One region of the Faecalibacterium sp. I3-3-89 genome, then DNA from elsewhere that is predicted to be linked to it. Evidence: riboswitches for the same ligand, from Rfam matches in the RefSeq annotation. Region 1 holds a riboswitch; the other holds the start of a gene.
What was found. Region 1 has a riboswitch for thiamine pyrophosphate ahead of MTP38_RS05260 (Ykof family thiamine-binding protein). Riboswitches for the same ligand answer to the same signal wherever they lie in the genome.

Region 1 (8,478 bases):
ATCCCGGTGGACTGCGCGGTAGCCGGCCCCTGCGGCGGCTGCAGCCTGCGGCATCTGGATTATGCTGCCGAACTGCGTGCCAAGCAGGAGAGCGTCGCCGACGCCTTCCGCCGCATCGGCGGGCTGGATGTGCCTGTGCTGGACGCCCTCCCCTCCCCTGAGGTAGACCGCTACCGCAACAAAGTCCAGTTCCCGGTGGGCCGCGATAAGGACGGCGCACCCTGCATCGGTTTTTACGCCGGGCGCACCCACCGAATCGTCCCCTGCCCCGACTGCAAGCTGCAGCCCGGCGTCCTGAACGACATCGGCAACACTCTCTGCGCCTTCTTCGCTGCCCACGGCATCCAGCCCTATGACGAAGAGCGCGGCAAGGGCCTCGTGCGGCACATCTTCCTGCGCCGGGGCGCACACAGCGGCCAGATCATGGTCTGCCTCGTCTGCACCCGCCCGAAGCTCCCCCACAGCGATGAGTTGGTAGCTCTGCTCCGGGAAAAGTTCCGCGATATTGCCACCATCCTCATCAATGTCAACGCCAAAAAGACCAATGTCATCCTCGGCGAGGAGAGCGTGACCCTCTATGGCCCGGGCTGCATCGAGGACACCCTCTGCGGCGTGCCCGTCCGCCTCGGCCCCCTTTCCTTCTATCAGGTCAACACGCTGGCTGCCGAGCGCCTCTACGGCGTCGCTGCCGAATACGCCCAGCTTGAGCCGGACGATGTCCTGCTCGACCTCTACTGCGGCATGGGCACCATCGGCCTCTCGATGGCCGGCCACTGCCGCGAGCTGATCGGCGTGGAGATCATTCCCGAGGCCATCGACAGTGCCAAGGCCAATGCCGCCCGGATGGGCGATGCCGTCGCCGCCAAGAGCCGCTTCTTCTGTGCCGATGCCGGCGAGGCCGCTGCCCGCCTCGCCGCCGAGGGCCTGCGGCCTGACGTCATTATGCTCGACCCGCCCCGCAAGGGCTGCGATGAGACGACCCTTTCCGCCGTCGTCCAGATGTCCCCCCGCCGGGTGGTCTACGTCAGCTGCAACCCCTCCACCGCCGCCCGCGACGCCGCGTGGCTCGGACAGCATGGGTATCGCGCCGAGAAGGTGCAGCCCGTGGATCTGTTTCCGCGGACGAAGCACGTCGAGTGCGTACTCTTGATGTCAAAAGTGCAGTAATATCGTGCGGTGATTCGTTCAATATCGTTCGGACATCATTTTACAGTCTGAACCGTTTTCGTCCAGTGTAGGATTTGGATGCCAGCGAAATACAGACACAAAAATACCCCTCCTGGCCATCATGGTCAGGAGGGTTTTGATTTGTCCTGTTCTTACTTAAAAAGTCGGGTAGTGAAAGCCCACCTCAGAGCTTTAGAAACAGCATTCCAAGCACCACGCCGCCCACCATAAGCGCAGCAGCGGCCAAGTCATACCAGTGCACCCGGGGCACTGTATAATAGGTACGCGGTGCCTCCCCGCAGAAGCCCTTGGACTCCATGGCCATGGCGATGGACTCCGACCATCGGACGCTGTTGACCAGCATCGTGAAGACCGGCTTCATGGAGAGCGGCCCCATTTTCAGACCACGCACCGCAAAAGCTGTGCGCACCTGCGCATACTCCCGCGCCATTCCCGGCATCAGGTGGAACGCCGCCAAGATGCCATAGGCAAACTTAGGCGGGAGGCGGCACTGGTGGAGCAGGCTCGCAATAAAGAAATCGCCCTCGGTGGAAAGCGCGAACAGGATGCCCAGCCCCGCATAGGCCAGCAGACGGGTCGCCAGCTGCAATGCCGTATACAGGTTCTGAGACATTGCCGCACGCACGCTGTAAGGCATGGCCGACAGACTGCTCATATCTACGGTCTGCGTGCTGCCGCCCCGGGCATAGTAAAGACCCATTACAAACAAGCCAAATGCCGCGACGCAGGCGGGAAGCAGGATGACACCGATCTTTTTCAGACTTACCCGGGAGCAGAACACCAACAGCAGCAGGCAGACGGCCAGTACCAGCAGGTTCAGGCTGACCAGATACTCGAATGAGAGCAGAATGACACAGACCAGCACCGTAAATGCTTTTACGGTAGGGTTCCAGCGTTCCAGCATTTACAGCACCTCCCCGGCGGTTTTTTCCACCAGCATGGTGTCTTCCAGCCGGTAGATTTTATCGGCCCAAGCCGCAGCCAGCTCGGTATCGTGGGTGATGAAGATCACCGTCAGTCCCTCCTGCTCCACTTTCTCCCGCAGATGCTCCATGATCGCGTTCACCGAGCGGGAATCCTGACCATAGGTAGGTTCATCCAGTAAGAGCAGCTCCTGTCCGCCTGCCAACACCGAGAGGACAGCCAGCCGCCGCTGCTGGCCCTGACTGAGCATATAGGGCGAATAGCGCCGCTGCCGTTTCAGGCCGTAGCGGTCCAGCAGTTCCTCGGCACGCTGGCGGCAGGCTTCGTCAGAGAGGCCCGGCTCCCAGAGTCGCAGCCCCACACAGACCTCGTCCTCCACATTCTGGGTGACGAATTGGTTCGCAGGGTTCTGGAAAACGATGCCAATATGGCGATACAGCTCTTTGAGCTTCATTTTTTCAATGTCCCGCCCCTGAAACAAGATCTGTCCCGTGTAGGGGTGCTGCCTGAGGACCGAGAGAAACGTGGTGGTCTTTCCGGTGCCGCTGGGGCCAAGAACAGCGGTCATACAGCCCGCCGGGAAATCCGCATCCGTATTCTGCACCAAAAAAGGAGCATCGTACACCGGTCGGCCCCACTTGCGCCGGGTGGGCAGCCCCTTGCGGATGCTGACTCCCCGGAACTGCAGCAGCGGTTTTCCCTCTGCCGGGCGGGCCACAGTCCGTTCCGACCGGGAACCCGGGTAAAACAGGCCAAGCCGCTCAAAATCCGCGCGGTGCTCCGACAGGTTTTTGCGGTTGATGCTCCGGGCAGCCACTCTGCCGCCTTCTTCCAGCAGGATGATCTCATCCGCAGCCTCCAGCCAGAGGTCTGCCTTATGGTCGATGGCCAGAATGGTCCGGCCGGAGGCTTTCATTCTGAGCAGCATCTCCAGCAGCTGGATCGCCGCCTCGTGGTCCAGATTTGCAAAGCTTTCGTCCAGCAGGATGCAGCGGCTCTCCATGACATAGAGGCAGGAGAGGGCCGCTTTCTGCTTTTCGCCGCCGGACAGGGTCGAAAGGGGCTGATCCAGCAGCGGCGCGATGCCAAGCTCTGCGGCGGCCTGTTCGATTCGTTCATCCATCTTCCCGGCAGGGATACAGATGTTTTCCAGACAGAAGCGCATCTCCTCCCGCAGGGTATTCATGCAGAACTGCAAGTCGGGATTCTGGAACAGCACCGTCAGGTAGGCGGCACGCTTCTGGGGGTCCAGCGTCTTTAGATCCTGCCTGTACAGCCGGATGATGCCGCTTTCCAAAAAGCCGCCGTTCTCAGGGTAGAGTCCTGCGGCCACCGCAGCCAGCGTGCTTTTTCCGCAGCCGCTGCCGCCCATCAGGACCGTAAGCGTCCCAGCCGGAATGGTCAGGCTGGTATGATCCAGAATGTTGCGCCTGCCTTTTTCCTGATAGCGGAACACGACATCTTCCAGCTCCAGCGCGAGATCAGCCGACATTCCTTAGTCCTCCAGATCCATGTCCTGCCCCTGTGCCACAGCATAGCCCTTCAGGACGCCTGCCTTGACGAGGCCATCGGCCAGCATCGGGGTGATGAAGCCATCAAAGACGATGGCGCTGATGATCCGCACCACCAGCATGATGGCCAGCACGGGAACCGCGATCTTGCTGTAGCCGCTGATGAACAGGTTGTAGATCAGGGTGAGGACAGAGCAGATGACTGCGCCTTGGATCATGGTCAACCGGTCAAACTTTTTGTAGCGTTTCAGCGCAATGATAAGCTCAAAGCCAAGGCCCTGCACCAGACCGGACAGGATGATGATGGGTCCGAAATAGTTGCCGTACAGGCATTCCAGTACAGCCGCCAGCAGCTCAGCGATGAGGCCGGTGCCGGGCTTGCGCATGACATAGATGCCGAATGCGCCTGCCATGAAGTAGATGCCGTAGAACGGCTCATAGCCCAGAGAGGCCATGCCGAACGGGGTCAGCATCCCGTACAGGACGCCGCCGATGTAGGTGCAGCCAAGGTAGACCACGCCAAACAGCACGGCGCTGATGGCGATCAACAGAACATCTTTCAGTTTCCAATTCTTCGTATTCATTTTAGTTTTCCTCCGTCGGGCTGTTGCAGTTCATGGTAAAGTGCAGGACATAGTGGTGGACTGCCGGGGCATTCTCCATCAGCTCACACACATGGGTCAGGTAGGTGAACACATCCTGCACGTCGCCGTCAATGCGGGTAGCGTAGTGAATGGTCTTGGGGTTCAGGCCCTCCTCCTGTGCCATATACCACACCTTGGCGATCTCGTCGATATACTGGGCATCGCCCAGCGGATACAGAGCCAGCTTGCAGTGGACCGGGAAGTGGATGTCCTTCACCAGCTCTGCATTGGGGGCTTCGCCCTCACGATTCAGCACTGTATCCCCGGACACGTCCCCCGGGCAGCCCTTGGAGAACTGTCCTTCCAGCGCCATGTGGACGCCGGGGCGGTAAGCATTCAGGAACAGGGCCTGTACAGCGTCTGCCACATAGGGCAGCTTGCCGCGGTAGACCGTCGAAAGGGCATCCGTCTCGCTCCACACGGCGGAGGTGTCCGTCTTTTCCAGCGCGCCCAGAATAATCTCGATGTATTTGTCCGACATCGGGTACAGGGTAAAGCGGCAGCCTGCAATGGGCAGTTCCGTGCCACGGCCTGCCCAAGGCAGGTCCGGACGGTTGCAGCCGGTACAGCAGTTTTCAGTTTTCATAGTCTTTCCTTCTTTTTTGTTTGTGCAAAATAAAAGGGATGCTTTTCGTCCGGAAAGCATCCCCCTTGCCAGCGAGTCCAACGGCCCACTGTATCAAGCAGCAGAAATGCATTTCCTACGCCGGTATTATCCGGATCAGGTGCAGGGAGTCGGGTGTGAACCCTCTCAGCATAAGGCCCCTCCAGCATTCTGATGATTCTCTTTTTATTGCCACTGCATAGCATACCGCAGCCGTGCAGAAATGTCAAATATTTGTTGCACTTTGGTGAAGGGTGGCGGCTTCCACTGTGATCATGGAGATGTTCATGGGCTTCTGGCGATGTCTATCGGTTCACGAAATTCAGCGCCAGCACAAGCACCAGCATATGCACAGGGTAAAAGGCATAGCAGGCATACTGGAATGGTTTGCTGTGGCAGCCCTGCCGCCCGCGATACAGCCAGATGGGCACCAGCGCCAGCAGCGCAAACCCCTGCTGGCAAAGCTCAAACTCCATGCCGAACAGCCGGATGGGGTACATCAACCCGCCCAGAAGCTCCACATTGATCCAGTACAGGGTCAACGCCTGTCCCAGCAGGCACCACCATTTCCGGCCCCGGAAGAGGTAGAAGGCGAATACAGTCAGCACGCCAGCGCCGTAGTAATCCGTCATGCCCAGCGTTCCCAGCAGCGCTCCTGCTGCCACTACTACGGCACACACCGGCAGTGAGACCCAGAGCTTTTGCTTTTTGCGCACCGTTTCCATCAGATGCACACCCAAAAGCCCCAGCAGCAGCGTCCAGATCACGTTCTGGTGCACCGGGTAGAACCATGTCCCGCCATACATCAGGTCAAAGGGCACTTCCGAAAGCAGTGCAAACAGCAGCAGCCGCAGGGCATAACGCTTCAGGTTTCGGGTGTAAAAGTAGCCTTCTACCGCCATAAACGCAAAGATGGGAAACGCCAGCCGCCCAGCACAGGTCAGCCAGTCCTGCGCCGGCAGAAGGGTCGCCCAGAGGTGATCCATCAGCATCAGTGCCATGGCAATGATATGAAGTGCTGCTGCGCTAAGCTCAAAGCGGCTGACAGCAGAGGGTCTGCGGCTGTATGTCTGCATTCTGTTCTCCTCTTTCTCTTGTCGGGATCCTGTCTCTTATCGTGTTTCCGTGCACAGTTCCTTCCAGCGCTGCGCCGGGATCACCGGCTCGGTGACAAACGCCTCCGGGTCAGGGGCAAGGACGTGCCGCGTCACTCGAAAAAGCTCGTTCGCGTCGCACAAGATGCACGCCGCGTCGCCAAATTTTGTGTTTTTCGCTGCGCCACAGTCCAGATACGCCTGCTCCAGCTTGACGAAATCCTCCGAGATGTGGGGCTGCTGCGCATTGTAGTGGCGGCGCATATAAACGGTGTGCTCTGCCCCGGCTTCATCCACCACAGTGAGCTGCAAGGGCTTGTCGGTAAGCCGGTTGGGGACGTTCAGCACCTCCTCCACGCTGTGAAGGAAGGTGTTCCGGGCATGGCTGACGCCCAGCAGCAGGATCTTTCCGCCGACCGCCCGTAGACGGTCGTAGCAGCCACCGGGGGTGCAGGGGGTGTTGTTTTCCAGTTCCCCTGCCAGATATTCTGCTGCGCCCCTGCCGCAGGCCGCGATGCTGTGCGTAGGATGAAGAGAACGCACTACCCCGGGCCGCTGCCGGAACAGTTCCGGCAGGATGCCCACGCAGCAGGGACTGCGGCGGACATCGAACACCGGGTGGTCATGGTCGATGGACTGCCATGTGTGGGTGGGCAGCAACAGCAGCCCCTCCGCAAAGAACTCCATCAGCGCGTCCAGAACCGTGTCTGCGCCGCCCTCGACAGCACCAATGGACTTCATGGAGGAGTGGATAAGAATGGTCTCAGTGCCAGTCAGCCCCATGGCAGCAAGATCCTGCTGAAGGGTCTGTTTTGTGTATGTCATGCGGTTTCTCCTTTTTCACATCGCGGTTTTATCGCAATTTTCAAAAATATAGCAATTCAACTTTTTAATGCAACAGCAACAGCGTTGAATTGCATATCGCAAATATGCTGTTTTCATGCTGCACTAATTTCTTGCCTTGCGATAGTGCCCGATCGGAGCGTCATCGCTCTCACCCGATTCACAGGATGTACTCCATCTGCCGTTCCTTTGTTTTCATACCCATCTTTTCGTAGAAGTGCTCTGCCGGGGTATTTCCTGCCCAGACGTTCAGGGTCACTTCATAGCAGCCCAGCTCTTTTGCCTGCTGCTTCACATATTCAAACAGACTTTCTCCGATGTGCTGCCCCCGTGCCTGCCGGTCAACGCAAAGGTCATCAATAAACAACGACTTGAAGGGCACCATGTTGGTGGAAAAAGGCTGCTCCTGCATCTGACAGAAGGCATAGCCTCTGCACACATCATCCTCGTCTACGGCAACGTAGATGGGTTTATCCTCCTGCTTCAGAAGCTCTGCCAGTTCACAGACGGTGTATTTGGTGGTGTCGGGAATAAAAATATCCGGGCGGATCTCTGCATGGATCTGCAATACCTGCCCCAGCAGGGCAAGGAGTCTTGGAATATCTTTTTTCTCTGCTTTCCGAATCTTCATTTCACTTTCCCTCAAAGCTTTTTTAAAGCTGCCCGTTTTCCTCGGTGGTTCCTATGTCGGCATCCACCGGCAGCTTATCCTCAAACATTCTCTTTATCAGACTGGAATTGGAACAGGTTCAGCCCGGTAACAGGGTCATACGCACGGTCTACCGTTCCGTCCAGAACATCGACCACCATCTCGCAGGTGGCGCTGACCACTGCCCGGTTCAGATGTCCGCCGAACACCTCGCCCTTGTCGTTCCCGGCGCTCATGTGCAGGTGGGTGTAAAATTCACCGTTCATGGTGTTGATGGTGCCGGTCAGAGAAACGATCTCAAAGCTGCCGCTGAAGGTGTTGGCGTAGTATTTCTTTTCCGCCACATTGTACACGCCCACCGTAAAGCTGTCGGTGGCACCCAGTGCCTGAACGGCGGCGAGGCGGATGTTTTCCTTCAGCGCAAGCTCTTTTACTTTTTCAAGGATCTCCTCGTCCTTATCGATGCGGACAATGATCTTACTGCCAAAGCGTTTGTATTCCATCGTAAAGCGTCTCCTTTTATGTATTTTTATGATCTGCCTCTTGTCAGGAACAAGTGCGCAAACTGGAATTTTCAAATTAGTCTTTGCAAATAACCTTTGAACCTTCACCATCAATTACAATTCCCTGACGGTTGTTAATTGGGCATAGATTCAAATCCGAAAACTCAGTCATTATTTTCTCGGTAACTTTCTTAAATGGTGCTGTAAGATAATGCGGAAGAACATAGAAATCAATCAAATCAAGCCCTGCATCATCTTCTTGTGAGTAGTCCTCCGGCTTTTCATCCATTTGCTCGATATATTGGATGCTTGGAGCGCATATAATCGCACCTGCCGATTCACCAATCATCAGTTTTCCCTTTGCCAATTCTTTCTTCAACAGCTCATCCGTTCCCGTTTTACGGAGCTGGTCTATAAGGAAAAAAGAATTTCCGCCGGTAAAATATATCACATCCGCATCTTCAAAAACAGACTGTATCGTTGAATAAGCCTCCGTTGAAATATCAATTTCAGTTACG
Region 2 (8,478 bases), 810 kb from region 1:
CTCACCATTCAGCACCTGCATGATACCGACGTAGGACGTTACCATGCCGAGGATGGTGGTGATGAGGGTGGAGATAAGGGACTGCACCGTGCTGATCTTGCTGGAGCGCAGGCTTATCTTCAGGCTCTTGATGTACTCCCGTTCCAGAGCTTCCAGCTCCCGGTCTTCCTCTGCATTGCACTTGACCGTCTCGATGCCGCGCAGACTTTCGATCATCTGGCTGTTCAGGATGGCCGACTGCTGCATCGTCTCTTCGTTGATCCGCTTGAAGGGCTGCTTGAAGATGAAGACGAGCAGGATGCTCAGCAGGGTGGTGAAGATGGAGATGGAGAAAAGGGTGGCATTCATCCGGAAGAGGATGACGCCGGTAACGCAGGCCATCACAATATCCATCGCAACGCTCAGTGCGATGCTGGTGAACACCGATTTGATGGTGCTGGCGTCGGAGTAGCGGGTCGTAATTTCGCCGGTCTTGCGGGTGGCGAAGAACTTCATGGGCAGCTTGAAGACGTGCCCGAAGTAGCCCAGCATCAGCGGGATGTCGATCTTGATGGACAGATAGATGAGCACCCACTGCCGCACCATGCTGATGAGGGCGCTGGTGACGCTGACTAAGCTGAACACCAGAATCATCGAGATCAGCAGACTCTTCAGACCGTAGGGGAGGATCTCATCCATCAATATCTTGTTGAACATCGAGGATGCGATTCCCAGAACTGTCATGATGACCGAGCTGAGGATGGCGTAGAAGAATAGCTTTTTCTGGGGGAGCAGCAGGTCGAGGAAACGCTTGACCATACTGCCATGCTCCTGCTTGCCTGCCTTGAACTCCGAGGTGGGGGTCAGCAGGAGCAGGACGCCGGTAAAGTTCTTATAGAACTCATCGAGGGAGATCTTCTTCAGCTCTTTTGCCGGGTCGCCGATGATGACGTAATCCCGACACTTGAACTTCTTCCCCTCGTCGGCGCATTTTTTCCGTGCCTCCTCTTCCTTGAGGACGTGCCGCCGGCGCTCGCCGTCGTCCTTGATGGTCGTCTTTTTAAAGACGGTCACGAAATGGGCGAGGCCCTCGTCGGTGATGACCTGCGCGATGCAGGGGACGGAAAACTCACTGAGGAAATTTTCGCGGTCTACGCGGACGGCGGCGGTGCTGAACCCCAGCTCCTCCGCGGCCTTCTGCAGACCGGTCAGGTTTGTGCCTTTCAGGTCCGTACCCATCATGTCCCGCAGGCGGGTGATGGTGATCTCCTTTTTGTAATGGAGGCACACCATTGCGAGACAGGCGGCAGCGCAGTCCGTAGTGTCGTGCTGCCGGACGTAGGTATAACGCATAGATGCTTCCTTTTTGGTTTCTATCTCAAAACGCCCCTGCGCCAGCTGGCGGACGGACGGTTTGGCGAAGAAGAAAGGGCTTCTGACTGCTGCGCCTTACACACTTCCCGATAAAAGCAGCATACAGCTCTCTGCCTCGCCCCGCCCTGCGGCCAAGCGGAGCAGAGAGCAGCTGCTATCAAAAGAAGGGAGCGCCTACCCTTTGATCATTTTGGTCGGCCCGGAGAAGGTATTTTGACGTATCATCTCCTGAACCTTAGGCATAGTATAACACATTCTGTCGGCTTGTTCAAGAGGACAATTTTTAATAAACCCTTAAATTTTGAAAAAAATGTGAAAAAAGTCTCAGTTTGGTAACAAAAGAAATGCACAAAAAGCGCGGCGGACCGCGAAAGTCCGCCGCGCTTTTTTACAGATCGTGCAGAATGATAAAACAATTACAGCTCGATCAGATCTTTTTGATAGTGACGGGGAAATTGGCGGGATTCTTCTCGAAGCCGACCTTAGCAGATGCGGTGCCCAGAGTGTAGACGAAAGAAGCCAGACCCAGAGTACGCATGGTCTTGTTCAGGAAGGACATATCGCCAGCGTCAGCGCCGTACAGCCAAGTCTTCAGGGTGCCGTCAGAGCCGAACAGCTTGAGGCCGTCGTCGCCGCCCCAGTTACCACCGAACATGGTGCCCAGAGTTGCGTTGATAATACCCTCCTGGAAGCTGTTGCTGACCAGAGTGATGACATTGGTGGAGAACTGCTTCACGTTAGCAGCAGTCCAAGCGTTGGGCAGGTAATCGGCCACGGCACCGCCGTAGACGACCTCTGCGTTGACAGCAGAGAAGTTTGCAGGCATCATCATAATGAATTACTCCCTTCAAATGAAAAAAAACGAATATGATCGGTCTCCTCCCGGTTGCGCAACCGGGAAAACCTATGTAACCGAGTGCGCACTCGGCAACATCACGAGTTAAGTGGGCTGTAGTGCCTTTTTGGAGACACCTCTACTACATTTTACCATACTTCCCCATCTGCCACAAGGCCAAACGGCCAAGAAAACAGCCAAAACAGGGAAAAAGTAGAAAAAATGCGTGGAAAATACGCTGCCGCCTGCCCCTCACAGCCGCTCGGCTGGGGCAAAAACGCCAGAATCTCCAAAAAAGCCATTACAGCTTGGATGTAGTGTAACACAAATACGCCATTTCTTCAAGAGGACTTTTTTTAATTTACCCTTAATTTTTGAAAATAATGTGAAAAAGGCTACAGTTTGGTTACACGAGAGGGACGAAATCTACCGGTTTCGCAAAGCCTCTCCCTCTGGGAGAGGTGTCACCGCAGGTGACGGAGAGGGCAAGCCCGTGGCGATAGAGCCGCATACATAGCGATAGGCAGGCTCTTTGTCAGAGGGATGTTATCGCCGCGCAGCAGTTTCGCTGTGAGCGTCCTTGCCCTCTCAGGCGCTTCGCGCCAGCTCTCCCAAAGGGAGAGCCTTTGAAAACAAAAAGCGGCGGGGAAAGCTCCCCGCCGCAAAAGCGCCTCTTGCCTGACTCGAACAGGCGACACCCTGATTAACAGTCAGGTGCTCTAACCGACTGAGCTAAAGAGGCAGATATTCATTTCTCTGCGGCCTTGCCGCGAGAAGTATTATACCGCATCTCGGGAAAGTTTGCAAGGGGTTTTTGTGATTTTTTGCACACTTATTGGTTTTGTAGTGCTCCTGTAAGGCTCTCCCCTTGGGAGAGCTGGCGCGAAGCGCCTGAGAGGGCAAGGACGCTGCCAGCGACACGACCGCGCTGCGGTACTATCGCTCTGACAAAGGCCGCTGCATATCGCTGTGCCTGCAGCTCTATCGCCATGGGCTTGCCCTCTCCGTCACCTGCGGTGACACCTCTCCCAAAGGGAGAGGCTTTGTCCCCCCTCCCGACTCTTTTCCCCCTCCCGCTCTGCTACCATAGAGAGAGGGGGTGGGGCTTGTGCGGACGGTCATCTATCTGGACGTGCTGCTTTTGGTGAATTTCGTGGTGGGGGCAGCGTTCCTGCTGGCGGCGGGGCTGCTGTGCGGGGCGTGCTGTTCGCCGCTGCGGCTGGTGGGCGGCGCGGGGACGGCGGCGGTGTCGTCGCTGGTCCTTTTGGCCCCCACCGCGCCGTGGCCGCTGGCCCTTACTTATAAAGGTACGACTGCCGCCCTCTGCGTGGCTGCGGCCTACGGCTGGCAGGGCGTGCGGAACACCGCCCGGCTGACGGCATGGTTCATCCTGCTCAACCTGACCCTTACGGGGGCGCTGCTCCTGCCCGGTGCGGCCTGCAACAACCTCAGCTTCTACCTGCCGGTGTCGCCGGGGCTGCTGCTGGCGTCCACGGCGGGGGTCTGCGGCGGGGTGCAGGGGGTGATGCGCCTTCTGGGGCGCAGCGGCTCGGCCTGCTTCGAGGCCCGGCTCCGTGTAGCGGGGCAGAGCGTGGAGCTGAAAGCCCTCTGCGACACCGGCTTCCACGTGCAGGAGCCGCTTTCGGGCCGGGCCGTGGTGTTGGTGCGGTTGGGGGCGGTGCGTCTGCCCGAGGCGCTGCAAACCTATCTGGAACGCTGCCTCGCGGGCGGCGGGGAAGAGCCGAGGCCGGAATGGGGCGTGCGGTTCGTGCCCTGCCAGACCGTTGCGGGCCACTGTCTGCTGCCCGCCCTGCCCGCTGCGCTTTCCTGCGGCGGCAGGGCACAGGAGGGCATCTATGCGGCCTTCTGCGATACGCCGCCCCCGCAGGGCGGCTGGACGGCCCTCGTCAGCGCGGAGATGGCGTCGCTGTTGGGGAAATGAGGATACGATGGGAGGAAATCTGCCTGTGTTTCAACGATTTGTAAAGTTTTTGCAGGGCCTTTGGGCCAGACTCAGCTGGACGGGCGGCGCGCACTACCTCAGCGGCGGGCCGGGGCTGCCCCCGCCCCTGACCCCGGAAGAGGAAAAAGCCCTTCTGGCCCGGATGGCCGACGGTGACCCCGACGCCCGGGATGCGCTGATCACCCACAATCTGCGGCTGGTGGTCTACCTTGCCAAGAAGTATGAGGGCAGCGGCGTCCCCTCGGAGGATATGGTGTCCATCGGGACGATCGGCCTCATCAAGGCCGTGAACACCTTCACCCCGGAGCGGAGCATCAAGCTGGCCACCTACGCCAGCCGCTGCATCGGCAACGAGATCCTGATGTACCTGCGCAAAAGCTCCAACCGTCGGCAGGAGGCCAGCATTGACGAGCCGCTGAACATCGACGGCGACGGCAACGAGCTGCTGCTGTCGGACGTGCTGAGCAGCGAGGAAAATCAGGTGGGCCAGCGCCTTGAGCAGGACGCCGAGCGGGCCAGCCTCCGCCGCTCGGTGGAGCAGCTCTCGCCCCGGGAGCGGCAGATCATGGAGCTGCGCTTCGGCCTGCTGGACGGCGTGGAGCGGACCCAGAAGGAGGTGGCCGATGCCATCGGCATCAGCCAAAGCTACATCTCCCGACTGGAAAAGCGCATCATACGGCAGCTGAGGGAGCAGCTGGGAGAGTAGCCCTCTCAGGCGCTTTGCGCCAGCTCCCCCAAAGGGGGAGCCATTGGCAAGCCGGGTCACTTTCTGCTGACTGCTGGAAGTGCAATTTTGCACAAAAGACCGGGCCTTGCTATAGAGGCCAACAAAATTTGGAATGAATGTTACCCCGTCCCTGCGGCCATACTTCCGGTGAAACTAAGACACCGGAGGCTAGAGAGGATGTACAACAAGGTGGAACTGTGCGGTGTGAACACCGCCGAGCTGCCGATCCTGTCCGAGCAGGAGAAGCGCGACCTGCTCACCCGGGCGCGGGCAGGGGACAAGGCGGCTCGTCAAAGCATGATCGAGGGCAACCTGCGGCTGGTGCTCAGCGTCGTGCAGCGCTTTTCGCAGCGGGGCGAGAACATGGACGACCTCTTTCAGGTGGGGTGCATCGGCCTCATCAAGGCCATCGACAACTTCGACCCGGCCCAGCAGGTGCGGTTCTCCACCTACGGTGTGCCGATGATCATCGGCGAGATACGGCGATTCCTGCGGGACAACAACGCCCTGCGGGTGAGCCGCAGCCTCCGGGACACGGCCTACCGGGCCATGCAGTCCCGCGAGGAGCTGGAAAAGCAGCTGGGCCGTGAGCCGACCGTGGAGGAGATCGCCCAGAAGACCGGCCTGCCCCGCCGGGAGGTGTCGGCGGCGCTGGAATCGGTGGTGGAGCCGTTGAGCCTCGAGGAGCCGGTCTACGCCGACGGCGGGGATGCCGTCTACGTCATCGATCAGGTACGCGACCCCGACGGCGAGGACAGCTGGATCAGCGGGCTGCAGTTCCGCCAGACCGTGGCGGGCCTCACCCCGCGAGAGAAGCGTATCATGGAGCTGCGGTATCTCAAGGGTAAGACGCAGATGGAGGTGGCGCAGGAGATCGGCATCAGTCAGGCGCAGGTGAGCCGTCTGGAAAAGGCGGCACTGGAGCAGTTCCACCGGCAGACATGACAAAAGCGGCGGTACACAGTGCACCGCCGCTCTTGTTATCGGGGCTTATGGTACTTCTCCCGGGTGGCTGCGCCGCCCCGCAGGTGGCGCTCGGCTTTGTTCCGGGCCAGCACCATCTGCACCTGCCGGAACAGCTCCGGCCCTACCGTCCGCAGCCGCACCGACACGTCCTTGTGGACGGTGGATTTGCTGCATCCGAAGGCCCGCGCCGCCGCCCGCACGGTGGCTCCATGCTCCACGATGTACTCTCCCAGCAGCAGCGCCCGCTGTTCCGGATCACCTTTCATGACTGCTCCCTCCCGCCAAAATGTGCTTGTTCCAGAATATGTGTCCGGCTGGCCCGATATGCTGCCGGGGGCTTGACTTTTGACGCAGAGCGGCTATACTGAAAGCGGACATGAAAACAGGGGCGCCGTGAGGCTGAGATCTGCTGTAAGCAGAGACCCTTGAACCTGATCCGGGTAATGCCGGCGTAGGTAGTTTGCGGAAAGGTCCCGATTTTCACAAACAGCCCGTGCGCCTGCCAGAAAAGCAGGCGCATTTTGTTTTTGTGTACTATTGTTATGAGAAGAGGAATCCTCATGTCGAAATCTTACTCCAAGACCCGGGTGCTGGTGGAGTGCGCGCTGATGATCGCCATCGGCACCGTGCTGTCCAACATCAAAATTTTCACCATGCCCAACGGCGGCAGCGTCACTCTGCTGAGTATGCTGCCCTTTGTGCTCGTCTCCTTCCGCCACGGCGTCAAGTGGGGTCTGTTCACCGGTCTGGTGAACGGCTGCCTGCAGATGCTTCTGGGCTTCTGGGCACCCCCGACGCCCACCTTCCTCTATTTCCTCGGCGAGATCCTGCTGGACTATCTGGTGGCGTTCATGGCGCTGGGCACGGCGGAGTTCTTTGCCCGCCCCTTCAAGAACCGGATGGTCGGCGTGGCCGTCGGTACGGCTGTTGCAGGCTTCCTGCGCTTTATGTGCAGCTTTTTGTCCGGCGTCCTCGTCTGGGGCAACCTGAATGAGGGCCTGAGCGCATGGACCTACAGCCTCGGGTACAACGCCAGCTATATGCTGCCGGAGACTCTCCTGACCGTGGTGGGTGCTGTGCTGCTCATCAAGGCGGCCCCCCAGATCTTCGACCGCCAGTATGCTAAGGCCTGAATGATACCGGAATAAGAGTCCCGCCGGAGCCTGAAAAGCTCCGGCGGGATTTTTTTGCACGATTTTGAAAAAAAGATGTTGACAACTGCTCTTTTGACTGGTATAATAAACCACGTCGTCAGGGACGACACACCAGCTCTGGGGGATTAGCTCAGCTGGGAGAGCGCTTGCATGGCATGCAAGAGGTCAGCGGTTCGATCCCGCTATTCTCCACCAAAAAAGCACCGTACTTCGCAGGAAGTACGGTGCTTTTCTTTTTGCTGAAGCCGATGGGGGCTGCATTGCTTCGCCTGCAGCGTTTTCGGCCCAGTTACACCCCGAAAAAAATATGCTGCCCCGGAGCAGACCGGGCAAAGCAAAGCCTCGGAAAGCTCTGGGGGCAGCATCTCTCATTTATGTTTATGGTTCGGTCAGGTGTGGGTGCAGAGATACTCCACCCATGCGTCATACCCAGCGGGCAGCAGATGGTAGCCGTCCGGCTGGGCGTATTCGGCGATCAGGTCGCCGTTCTCGTCGGCCAGCGCCTCCCAGAGGTTCAGGAAGGTGCAGCCCTTTTCCAGTGCGATGGCCGAGAGGGCGTCGTTGATCTCACACAGGCGCTGTTTGTAGAGACCGGGGGACTTCTGGCTCACTTCAGGCCGGACGGGGGTGATGGACTGGACGTAGATCTTCGTGTTGGGCAGCGCCTGCGAGATCATGTCCAGCATCAGCCGGTAGTAGGTGAGGAAGCTGGAATAGTCGTTGTCGGCGGTGAGCACATTGGTGCCCAGCAGGATGTAGAGCGCCCGGGGCTGCTGGGAGGCCAGCGCCTCCATCGGGATCTCCTTTTCGCCGTCGGCCCGGCGGCAGGTGGTGTTGTTGACGACGGCGTTGGGGCCGACGCCCTTGTAGGCGCAGAAATGGGCGTTGGGCAGGCCGGTGTCGTACAGCTGCATCCCCTGCGTTAGGCTGTCGCCCAAGAAGCTGACGTCCGAAAAGCTGCTCCGCTCCACGGCGGGGCTGGCGGTCTGGGCTGCAAGGCGGAAATCCATCGCGGTCATGCCGTTGTCGAGGGTCTGGACGTTGAGGCGGCGGGCCGGAGTGTAGCTGATGGTGTTCCACTCGCTGCCGGTCAGCTCCTGCTGCAGGATGGTGGGACCTTGCTGGGCGGTATTGGGGGACGGCTCACGGTGGAGACGCTTCCAGAGGATGCCCACAGCGGCCAGAAGCACCAAAAGGATGAGCAGCGCGGCGGTGATGAACACCCTGCGCCAGCGCCGGTGAAGGATGCGGCGGCGATATTCCTGATAATCTGCCATAATGTCCTCCTGTGGCGGAACGATAGCTTTCACCCCTATTATACAGCACCGCTCCGGCCCGTGCAACCCGTGAGGAAAAATTCCTATATTCAGGGGGCCTGCCCTTGCGTTTCCTATTATAAATATGATATACTAAAGTGAATCAAATATGATAGGGAGGCTTTCACGATGCCATTTACTCCGAAATTGACTTATAAAGGCAA

Region 2: linked by a shared signal. The riboswitch ahead of thiT (energy-coupled thiamine transporter ThiT) and the one ahead of MTP38_RS05260 (Ykof family thiamine-binding protein) in region 1 are both predicted to bind thiamine pyrophosphate.

Annotation. Positions count from the first base shown of each region.
Region 1 covers NZ_CP094468.1:1,120,383-1,128,860, reverse strand. The annotation lists gene rlmD (23S rRNA (uracil(1939)-C(5))-methyltransferase RlmD) at 1-1,167, shown strand, start outside; gene MTP38_RS05275 (energy-coupling factor transporter transmembrane component T family protein) at 1,352-2,092, opposite strand; gene MTP38_RS05270 (ABC transporter ATP-binding protein) at 2,093-3,604, opposite strand; gene MTP38_RS05265 (ECF transporter S component) at 3,608-4,207, opposite strand; gene MTP38_RS05260 (Ykof family thiamine-binding protein) at 4,209-4,853, opposite strand; TPP riboswitch at 4,948-5,046, opposite strand; gene MTP38_RS05255 (TraX family protein) at 5,177-5,947, opposite strand; gene MTP38_RS05250 (AAC(3) family N-acetyltransferase) at 5,984-6,790, opposite strand; gene MTP38_RS05245 (GNAT family N-acetyltransferase) at 6,969-7,439, opposite strand; gene MTP38_RS05240 (PPC domain-containing DNA-binding protein) at 7,520-7,960, opposite strand; gene MTP38_RS05235 (Type 1 glutamine amidotransferase-like domain-containing protein) at 8,037-8,478, opposite strand, start outside.
Region 2 covers NZ_CP094468.1:1,931,185-1,939,662, reverse strand. The annotation lists gene MTP38_RS09300 (peptidase domain-containing ABC transporter) at 1-1,332, opposite strand, end outside; gene MTP38_RS09295 (hypothetical protein) at 1,781-2,185, opposite strand; tRNA gene MTP38_RS09290 (tRNA-Asn) at 2,857-2,930, opposite strand; gene MTP38_RS09285 (sigma-E processing peptidase SpoIIGA) at 3,297-4,130, shown strand; gene MTP38_RS09280 (sigma-70 family RNA polymerase sigma factor) at 4,138-4,857, shown strand; gene sigG (RNA polymerase sporulation sigma factor SigG) at 5,056-5,823, shown strand; gene MTP38_RS09270 (sporulation transcriptional regulator SpoIIID) at 5,859-6,110, opposite strand; TPP riboswitch at 6,219-6,319, shown strand; gene thiT (energy-coupled thiamine transporter ThiT) at 6,405-6,977, shown strand; tRNA gene MTP38_RS09260 (tRNA-Ala) at 7,118-7,193, shown strand; gene MTP38_RS09255 (GDSL-type esterase/lipase family protein) at 7,388-8,275, opposite strand; gene MTP38_RS09250 (hypothetical protein) at 8,444-8,478, shown strand, end outside.